Regions from separate parts of the Alteromonas sp. ABH4_456 genome, predicted to be linked through region 1. Evidence: predicted binding sites of a transcription regulator. Region 1 holds the regulator's gene; the other holds the start of a gene.
The links. Region 1 encodes sigma-54, which starts transcription at its own class of promoters, with help from an activator protein. Its sites were predicted from a motif close to GTTGGCACGNNNNTNGNNT; they were not measured.

Region 1 (5,379 bases):
AGGTGATGCGAAAATCCAGCAAGATACCAGCATGGTCCAGGGAGATAACATCACCTATGACATGTCAAAAGAGCAACTTCTGGCAACCGGCGGTGAAAGTAACAGCAACGGCCGGGTAACCACGGTTTTCCGTCCTGACACAGTTAAAGAGCTGAAGGAAGAGAACAAGACTTCAGACAGTAACGAAAACGAGGGTAACTGAGTTACATGGCAACCCTGAGTGCGACTCACCTGGCAAAGTCGTATAAATCACGCCAGGTCGTCCGTGACGTTAGTTTATCGGTTTCTACCGGACAGATAGTAGGTCTGCTGGGTCCTAACGGTGCAGGTAAAACCACAACGTTTTACATGATTGTGGGTCTTGTGCCGCTGGATAAAGGCAAAATCCTCATTGATGAGCAGGAGCTGACGCACCAGCCAATGCACGAACGTGCCCGCCGGGGAATTGGCTATTTACCCCAGGAGGCATCCATTTTCCGCAAGCTGACCGTACATGAAAACATCATGGCGATATTACAGACGCGTAAAGACTTAAAAAGTCATCAACGTGAACAGGAAGCGGATGCACTACTTGATGAATTTAATATTAACCATATACGTAATAGTACAGGTATGAGTTTGTCGGGTGGCGAACGCCGCCGGGTTGAAATTGCCCGCGCACTGGCAGCCAATCCGCAATTTATTTTGCTCGATGAACCCTTCGCCGGAGTTGACCCGATTTCGGTTAATGATATAAAGAAGATCATTCAGCACTTACGGGACAGAGGTATCGGTATCCTCATCACCGACCACAATGTCAGGGAAACCCTTGATGTGTGTGAAGAGGCCTATATCGTCAGTCATGGAGAACTGATTGCTCAGGGCACCGCAGAACAGGTATTAAGTAATCAAAAAGTTCGTGATGTATACCTTGGTGAGCAATTCAGGCTATAGTTAAGATATCGGGATGAGCATTTAGCGGAGATTTCGCCACCGGCACTCACACCGCTACAACCGGATGTCCTTTTTAGAGTTTATATAAGACGTAGATGAAACCATCTTTACAGTTAAAATTTAGCCAACAACTAACAATGACGCCTCAGCTTCAGCAGGCGATCAAGCTATTGCAGTTGTCTACGCTGGACTTACAACAAGAAATTCAGGAAGCTCTCGATTCTAATCCTTTGCTGGAAGTCGACGACAGCTCCGACAACGATGTAATTGAGAAAAATAACATCGACAATGATGACAGCATGCAAGAGTCTGCATCAGCCTCGTCTTCTGACAGCATGGATACCGGTGAAGCACTGGAAAAGAATGATTTACCGGATGAGCTGCCCATCGACAGTACCTGGGATGAGTACATTTCTGCGTCTTCTGCCCCCGCGCCCGGCCCTTCCGGTGGTGATGATGAACAAATCTTTCAGGGTGAAACCACCGAAAATATTCAGGACCATCTGCTGTGGCAAATGCGTCTGACACCTTTTTCTGACACAGACCGCGCCATCGCGCTGGCGATCATCGATTCCATTGATGAGTCCGGCTATCTAACGGTTACAGTTGACGACATTCTGCAAAGCGTAAACAGTGAAGATATGGAAGAGCCCGTAGAAGAAGATGAGGTTGAGTGCGTACTTAAACGTATTCAGCTTTTTGATCCTCTCGGTTCCGGCTCCCGCACACCGCAGGAGTGCTTGTTAGTTCAGCTGGCGCAATTTGCACCGGAAACACCGTGGCTGGAAGAAGCCAAACTACTGCTCAGAGAGCATTCCGATCTGTTAGGCAGTAAAGATTACCGTACGTTAATGCGTAAAACCCGCCTGAAAGAAGATCAGTTACGGGAAGCGATGCGTTTGCTGCAAACGCTTAATCCCCGTCCGGGCAGTGCATTAATTACGAAAGAACCCGAATATGTCATTCCGGATGTATCGGTTGCTAAGAAAAATGGCCGTTGGGTTGTAGAATTAAACCCCGACAGCCTGCCTAAGCTCAGTGTTAATCAGCAGTATGCTGCAATGAGCCGTAAAGCAAGAAACAGCAGTGATTCACAATTTATCCGCTCTCACATGCAGGAAGCAAAATGGTTTATTAAGAGCCTTGAGAGCCGGAACGATACGCTGCTGAAAGTAGCAAATTGTATTGTTCAGCAACAGATGGGCTTTTTTGAGCATGGCCCTGAAATGATGAAACCAATGGTGCTGAATGATGTCGCAGAAATGGTAGATATGCACGAATCTACTATTTCCAGGGTAACAACGCAGAAGTACATGCACACGCCCCGTGGTATTTTCGAGTTGAAGTATTTCTTCTCCAGCCACGTTGCCACTGAATCAGGTGGTGAGTGTTCATCTACAGCGATTCGCGCCCTGATTAAGAAGCTGGTTGCCGCTGAAAAGCCAAGCAAGCCACTGAGTGACAGCAAGATTGCTTCGTTGTTGGCCGATCAAGGCATTATGGTTGCCCGGCGAACAATAGCAAAGTACCGGGAATCCTTGTCGATCCCGCCGTCTAACCAACGCAAAAGCCTTATCTAACTTAAGGCTGCTCAAAATAAGGAAGACGAAATATGCAAATCAACCTTTCTGGTCATCACATTGAGATCACTGATTCTTTGCGTAATTATGTCGATACTAAGTTCAGCAAACTGGAACGTCATTTTGACCACATATCAAATGTGCACGTTATTTTAAATGTTGAAAAGCTTAGCCAAAAAGCAGAAGCAACGGTTCATCTTAGCGGCGCGGAAGTCTTCGCCTCTTCCGAAAATCAGGACATGTATGCTGCCATTGACAGCATGGTCGATAAACTCGACAGGCAGGTCCTGAAACACAAGGAAAAGCTTAAAAAGCACTAATTGAATTCATGGATATACAAGCCATAGTCAGCCTGGACCGCACCGAGTGTGCGGTCCAGTGCAATAGCAAAAAACGCATTCTCGAAATCATCAGCGGGATTGCAGCTAAAAATAACCCCGATGTTGATGAAGCCACCGTATTAAGTAGCCTGCTGGCCCGTGAGCGAATGGGCAGCACGGGTATAGGTAACGGCATTGCCCTCCCCCACGGTCGCCTGGCCGGACTGGAAAAAGTTATCGCCATTGTGGTTACCAGCACACCCGCCATCGATTTTGATGCTATCGACAACAAACCTGTGGATATTTTCTTTACTCTGCTTGTCCCTCAGGAACAAACCGAAGGGCATTTACAAACTCTGGCCATGGTTGCCGGAAAACTCAGCGATAAAGAAACCATAAAAACTATCCGCAAAGCTCAGACAAGTGATGATATTATTCGCGCATTACAGTAACTTAGTGTAATACGCACCGACAACACGTGACTTCAGGAGAAACGGCGTGAAGTTAATCATCATCAGCGGACGTTCCGGTTCAGGAAAATCAGTAGCACTTCGTGCCCTTGAGGATCTGGGGTACTACTGCGTCGATAATATTCCGGTTAATCTGTTACCAGCCCTGACACACACTGTCGCCGATGAATACGAGCAGGTAGCTGTGAGTATTGATGTCAGAAACTTGCCTAAAGAGCCTTCTGAGCTGGTTGAAATTCTCGACTACCTGCCGGAGTCATGGACTGTCACCATCGTATATATTGACGCAAGTGACGATATGCTGGTGCGCCGGTTCAGCGAAACCCGGCGGTTACACCCGCTGGCCAAACTGAATAAGTCATTGTCAGATGCCATCCAGACAGAACGTGAACTGCTGGCGCCTGTAGCGGAAAGAGCGGATTTGAATATTGATACCGATTCTCTGAGCATCCACCAGCTGGCAGAATTAATCCGCGAGCGTATCCTCGGTAAGAAAAGCTCACGACTTGTTCTGGTATTTGAATCATTCGGCTTTAAACACGGTATTCCCAAAGATGCAGACTATGTGTTTGACGCCCGTTTTCTGCCAAACCCTCACTGGGAACCGGATTTAAAACACCTGACAGGCCTGGATACACCGGTTCAGGTTTTCCTCAGTTCCCAGCCTATAGTGACCAAATTTATCTGGCAGATTCAGAACCTCATCACGACCTGGTTGCCACACCTTGAACGGAACAACCGCAGTTATGTGACAGTCGCTATCGGATGTACCGGCGGACAGCACCGTTCAGTTTATGTAGCGGAATCACTGGCGAAAAACTTCCGGGAATCTCATCCTGATGTCCAGATCCGCCACAGGGAGCAAAGTAAATAATGCGCATAGAGAAATCTCTGACTATTGTTAATAAACTGGGCCTGCATGCCAGAGCTGCAACGCAGTTGGTGCAACTGGCGAATCAGTTTGATGCCGAAGTTATTTTACAAAAAGGCGATAAGCAGGCTAATGCCAATAGTGTGCTGGGACTGATGATGATGGAAAGTCATCAGGGGGAACAGGTTACTGTGATCTCTGAAGGTCCGGATGCTGAAGCTGCAATGGATGCCGTCGAGGCATTAATTGCAGGCAGATTTAACGAAGATGAATAGCGCCTGTACACCACTGAGTGTGTAGTGCCGGCGAAGGCTTAAAGGCAATCCCGTTGAAACGTTTCATCAGTTTAATCATCTTTTTGACAGCGATGGCTTTTCAAAGCTCAGTATGGTGTGCTGAGCACAGAAAAAGTCTGATAACCGGTGGTACGGCCTGGCCTCCTTATCTGTACATAACAGACAATAACGAGCCGGCCGGTGAAGACTACCAATTGTTGAAGTCGGTTTTAGGCAAGCTGGATTATGCACTGGAAAGCCAGATCCTGCCTGAAAGACGGGTCACTCAGCAAATAGAACTGGGGCAAATTGATGTAGTTACAGGTGCAGCTTTCACACCGGCGAGAGCACTGAAAAACTATTTTTCTGTTCCTTACCGCAAAGAAACCATCAGCTTTGCCTTTCATCCTTCCCATCATGACGAATATGCCGGCAAATCTCTTGAAACCTTACTAAGGGAAGGCAAAACCCTGGCGTTAAATACCGGCGGATGGTATGGCGACTGGTTTAATAAAACTGTCACTGAACAGTACAGTGCGCAGCTTATTCATCTGGATTCCGTTAACCGGCGGTTACAGTTTCTGAACAGAGGCCGTGTCGATTTGGTGCTGGACGATATCAGAGTGATTAGCTTTAATGCTGAACTGCTGCATCTCGAACTGGAAATCAGTGATAATCCCGTGAACGTGCAGGACGTCCACTTCATGTTCAGTAAACAATCTGTGGACCCGGGCTTCATCGATAAATTCAATCACGTCCTGTCTGGCTATGTTAAAGACCCGGATCCTGCGATCTGAGCCTTCAACCTCACACCTTATTCTGCTGCCGTATTATCCCTGACATTTTTTTGCACCGTTATCGCGGCAAACAAACTCAGGACGAATGCCATTCCATAGAATCCTTTTTCACTCAGCAACAGGTTGGCGTTTA
Region 2 (5,379 bases), on a different contig from region 1:
CACCCAGCATGGCGGCCAGTGGCAGCAATAATTTGATTTTCATTAACGTTTTTCCTTCTGCGGAATGCTTACTCTAAAACAGACATCGGCATAATCTACATCAACAACAGACACATCGCCGTGCATCAAACGGGCACAGTCTGAAACAATGGACAGGCCCAAACCCGTACCAATGACATTGTCGTTTCTTGGATCGTCACCCCGGGTAAACGGTTCAAAAAGTTTACCCACTTTTTCCGGCGGAATCTTTTTCCCCCGGTTAGCTACATCAAGTACTGCTACCTCCTCCTGTTGATAAATTCTGACGGAAATAGGTCTGCCTATTGCACCGTGTGCCACAGCATTCGATACCAGATTATCAAGTATACGACGATACAACTCCTCGTCGACACTAATGGTTTCTACTGTTACATCCACAGTAACCTCACGGTCCTGCAGTGCCAGGGCGTAATCTTCGATACAATCTCTGACCGAATCCTGCGGATTGATGTCCGTAAATTTGGGTTCAGCCTGCTGCAGAAGCAGGTTGTAATCCAGCAGCTTTTCTACCAGCGTATTCAGGCGCTGGGTACTGGAACTGAGCAAAGACAGTACTTCAACCTGCTGGGGATTCAGCTCACCGACAACATTCTCAGAAAGCAAACTACACCCTTCTTTAATGCTTGCCAGCGGCGTTTTAAGTTCGTGGGCGGCATGTCGCAAAAGCGCAGTGCGGATATGTTCAAGCTGCTGTAAACGTTCCGCCAGCCAATGAAGATCTCTTTCTACCCCAATTAATTCGTAGGGCGCCTTCGTAGACAATGGCGGCAGCTCACCACGCTGATGGGCGAGGATCTGAATGATTTGCTTGAGCTTGCGCACCGGATTCACAATCAACTGGCTGCCGAGCAAAATCAGCAACAATGACACACTGACCAGCAGCGCCGTCGACCATGCCTGCTTGGCCTGCATATCAGTCATGTCTTCCTGCTGCACAGCCAGACGGGTTTGAATAGCCTTGTCCACGTCTTTACGGATGGCTGTAACACCGTTACTTAATGAAGCGAGATACGCATTCAGTAAAAGCTGATCGTTAATAGTGCGGAAATTTCGTAATTGCTCAATTTGCTTTTTCAGCAGCCCGCAATTTTCACTCGCCGGAACGATACCGCAGAGCTTGCTTTGCGCGCTGGCAAACTGAGCAATTGCATTGTCAGTTAAATCAGCGACGGTGGCGTTCTCGATAATGGCGTACTGACGGAGGGTACGTTCCAGATCGATGGCAGCACCGTCCAGATTTTGCAGGTAACCCACGACCGTCACGACGAAACGTGTCTCTTTGGTGGTCATCCTGCTGACTTTGGCAAGATCGCTCTGGCTTTGCCAAAGCAGTGCTATAAGGGGAACCAGCGCAAGTAAGAAACTACCTAACGTAAGTTGTCTGAGGGAACCAACTCGCAAAATTCGATCACTAAATAAAGTCCGGTTTTTCAGGATCGCATACCCCTTTCAATGCCGCAATAGATGATGGCACCAAATACCCTGTGCCATCGTTAAAAAGATTATTTAGCAGATGCGCGCATGCCGAGTAATTCTACTTCCTCACTGGCTTTCAGTTCATCAATGCTCAACTGACCATCTGCATTATCGTCAATGCGACTGAAAAGACGTAACAAACGGGTGTCAGCAACAGCCTCTTTAAGGGAGATATAACCGTCCTGATCTTCATCCAGTTCAGACATCCATGCTTCACCGGCATTGGCCTCTGCAACAGCGACAGCCTGAACAGCAATAATGGTAAATAACAATAAAAATACTTTCTCAATTCGCTTCATAACAACCTCCTGTGCTCGCGGGCTCCTGTGCTCGCGGGTTGTGAGCGGATGTAAAGGACTGAGACCCGTCCGGTTATACAGAAGCTCACGTTAAACAGGAGATTGCACAAGTAGTGCCAAAATACCATTAACCAACAAAATCAGTAACTTGCGGTTTAACACTACGAATAAGAAGTTGCAAGTGTTGCAAATTATCTACACTGGCGGCGCAAATTTTTATCCCTGCGCCGCATCCGGAGCATTTAATAAATGCAGATAATTTTGGTCAATAGTCAGCAGTTTGGAGAGGGGTACAGGCTTGCTGAACAAGTACCCCTGAACATGATCACAGCCATGCTCAATCAGATACGCCCATTGACCGGGGTGCTCTATACCTTCGGCACATACGGTTAGTGCCAGTCGTTTAGCCAGATCAATGATGGTACCGGTTACCAGCCGTGAGCGCTCAGAGGTGTCCAGTTCACGGATAAACTGACGATCAACCTTAAGCGTATCGATGGTGATTTGCGTGAGGTAACTTAACGATGAATAACCGGTACCAAAATCATCCAGAGAAATAGCACAACCGAGATTGCTGAGACGCTTAAAGAACTTATCAGCAAAAGCAAAGTTTTCCAGATAGGCGGATTCGGTGACTTCAAATTCGAAATACTCAGGATTCACCTGATAACGTTCGAATAACCCGTAGATATCGTCGAACAATCCGGTGTGGCGTAAATCGTGGCCGGACAGATTGATTGCAACTTTAAATTTTCGGGAGATCAGCATTTGCAAATCGGGCAGCTCCATACATACCCGTTCAATCATCCACTGGGTGATGGCCGATATTTTACCGCCCTGCTCTGCAATGGGAATAAACTCTGATGGCATCACCAGACCAAATTCAGGATGCTGCCAGCGTATCAGCGCCTCAAGGCCGATAATTTCACCCTGCTGACTAATTTTGGGCTGATAGTAAACCAGAAATTCATCCTGCCGGATGGCACCGTCAATGCTGTTAGCAATAGACATTTTACGCTTGTACGATTCAACCATATCAATGGTGAATAATGTGTAAGTCCCGCGTCCTTTCGCTTTAGATCGGTACATGGCAAGGTCAGCATTACTCATTAACTGACTGAGCTCGTACTCCGCATCACTGGCTCTGGCAATCCCCACACTGACACCAACGGTCAACGCCAGACCTCTCAGCATGAAGGGTTCGGTAAATGCGCTGACCAGTTTATCCGCCAGATTTTTCAGGCTTGCATCCGACACATCCCTGTCAGGCACAATGATAAATTCATCACCGCCCAGCCGTGCAATTAAATCGCCTTCCCGCAACAGGTTCACCACACGGTCTGCCACTTCTATCAGGATCAGATCACCGGTTTCATGTCCCAGCGAGTCATTAATCCCTTTGAATCCGTCGAGATCAAAGAAAACCAGTGCCAAATCATCTTTGGTGCGTCTTACACGGGCCAGCTCAAGCCTGAGGTTATCCACCACAAATTGCCGGTTAGGGAGTCCTGTGAGGCTGTCGTAATTCGCCAGCCGCATCATTGTTTGCTGCTGTTCCACCAGCGTATCGTTCTGTTCTTTATTGATGATCAGTTCGACTTCGATTGTATCGAGAAAACTGTTGATACTGGTGCCCAGCCTGGCGACCTCGTGATTATGTTTATCAGAAAATCGCTTTGAGTAGTCTTTGTCTCTGGCGATATCACGGGTAAATTCGATCAGGGCCTGCAGCGGTCTGAGCAATCTGCGGCTTACCAGCAGCGCGACAATCACGGTGAGAAAGATGGTGCCGGCAAGCCAGGGAATGACAGAGAAAAATAATGTCTTCTGCGACTGCGCCAGCAGCCCGTTCATATCACTGACCATCACCACTCTGCCAGTCAGATAAGGCTCTTTACCGATATTGGCAACGGCATACATAAGTCCGTCAGCCACCTGAATGCCAGCAGGCAATGTGGCAGCAAAGGAGTCACTGGCCAGGTTATTCTGTTTAACCGAAGAGGTGATGAGGTTTTTTCTTAAATCAAATACGAAAGCCGCAGTGACCTGACGGTGTGATAACTGCAGAGCAAGTTCCTTTCGTGCTACTTCGCCATCGATGTCACGGTTACCCTGTGCCGGCTCCAGGCGGGCCGCCACATTCTGCACGAGGGCAGACAACTGCTCATGCTGCATGGAGGTAACACGGGCTTGCTGCGCGTTCAGCGACACGATGTAGACAACGATTACAGACGCCGCTACTGCTACAGATATCAGCAACGTCAACGGCAACTTCATGGACCGGAACAAACTAACCTGCCTGATTGTTTACACCAGTCGGACGACTCAGCTATGCAAACTGCTCAACCGGCAGACTGTTCCGTAACGGAAAGCTTTGTTTTAATAAACTGGCTGTGAGGTAAATGTAATAAGTCGGCTATACGTCTGATGGTATGCTCTTCAACAGGAGCAATATTTTTATCGGCATAGGCCACTTCCCATAAGCCCGTTAGAATAGCCTGCTTTTCATCAATATTACACTTTTGATTAATAACATGTGTGAACTGCACCATATCGACCGCTTCTTCTGCCGACGTCTGACCTTCGTTCATTAATGCGTTCAGCTCATCAGCATCCAGAGAAAACTGCCTTTCCAGCAAGGCGCGGTATGCCTCAAGTTCCCTGGGGTCTGCTTCGCGATCTGCGCGAATAATTTCACTCAGCAACACGGCGGTGGCCAGTTCTGTTGTATGGGTTTGCGGTTTGTCTGACGGGTTATCCCTGAACAAATCAAGTACGGCTTTTAACATGTGATATTCCGGTTTGGACGTTTAACTGTTTATACGCGTTTTCAACCAGAATGTTTCACCCCGTGAGATAAGCAAGCAAGCGCCGGCGATAAATTACCGGTCAACAGACAACCGTACCTTCAGAGCGTTGCCGTTACCTGAGTAAGTCACCTGCTCACAAAGCTCGTTGAGGAGTGTCAGCCCTCTGCCAAAACTGTTGTCTTCCCCGGTATTTGCCGGCGCTGTATAATCAAACCCCTCTCCGGAATCGCTGATTGTGATATCCAGTGCAGCATCTTTGGGCAGAAACTGAATTAAAAAACTGACCGAGCCTTCCTGCAGTTGTTTAAGCCTGATTTCCCGCGCCTGATAATACTCCAGAAAGCCGTCCGGTGAGGATTTTAACGCAGAGTCCAGTTTCAGAATGCCATGCTCGAGTGCGTTATTGAACATCTCCGAAAGTACAGTGTAAAGATCTGAACGCAGCAACGTCATACCGGGTTGAGAATTTATCATTTCGATAAGCGACGGTACGATATGCTGATTTTTAAGCTCTGCTCCGCTGAGAGACAGACTGATGCTGTAAGGCAGCTCATTGAGGATAAAGTCATTTTTCACTGTTGCCAGTGACTGACAGGTATACAACACAATGGTCATGTCGTCGGCCTGCTGCAGGTCGCCACGGTAATTCACTGCCCTGTCATGCAAATATTGTGAAGTTACCTTTGCCTGTGCGGAAAACCACTTAATAACGCCCTGTTCGTCAGCCATTTCTCCGGCAGCATTCATCACCTCCA

Region 2: ACXAG2_RS02925 (EF-hand domain-containing protein) is a predicted target of sigma-54. The motif match lies at 1,917-1,935, and genes of this name have one in related genera.

The regions. Positions count from the first base shown of each region.
Region 1 covers NZ_JBSWXO010000003.1:361,437-366,815, reverse strand. The annotation lists gene lptA (lipopolysaccharide transport periplasmic protein LptA) at 1-202, shown strand, start outside; gene lptB (LPS export ABC transporter ATP-binding protein) at 208-933, shown strand; gene ACXAG2_RS06940 (RNA polymerase factor sigma-54) at 1,029-2,513, shown strand; gene hpf (ribosome hibernation promoting factor) at 2,546-2,833, shown strand; gene ptsN (PTS IIA-like nitrogen regulatory protein PtsN) at 2,842-3,285, shown strand; gene rapZ (RNase adapter RapZ) at 3,332-4,177, shown strand; gene ACXAG2_RS06920 (HPr family phosphocarrier protein) at 4,177-4,449, shown strand; gene ACXAG2_RS06915 (substrate-binding periplasmic protein) at 4,503-5,246, shown strand; gene yiaA (inner membrane protein YiaA) at 5,264-5,379, opposite strand, start outside.
Region 2 covers NZ_JBSWXO010000001.1:620,492-625,870, forward strand. The annotation lists gene ACXAG2_RS02915 (hypothetical protein) at 1-43, opposite strand, end outside; gene ACXAG2_RS02920 (sensor histidine kinase) at 43-1,443, opposite strand; gene ACXAG2_RS02925 (EF-hand domain-containing protein) at 1,542-1,814, opposite strand; gene ACXAG2_RS02930 (putative bifunctional diguanylate cyclase/phosphodiesterase) at 2,031-4,091, opposite strand; gene ACXAG2_RS02935 (tellurite resistance TerB family protein) at 4,157-4,603, opposite strand; gene ACXAG2_RS02940 (ATP-binding SpoIIE family protein phosphatase) at 4,697-5,379, opposite strand, start outside.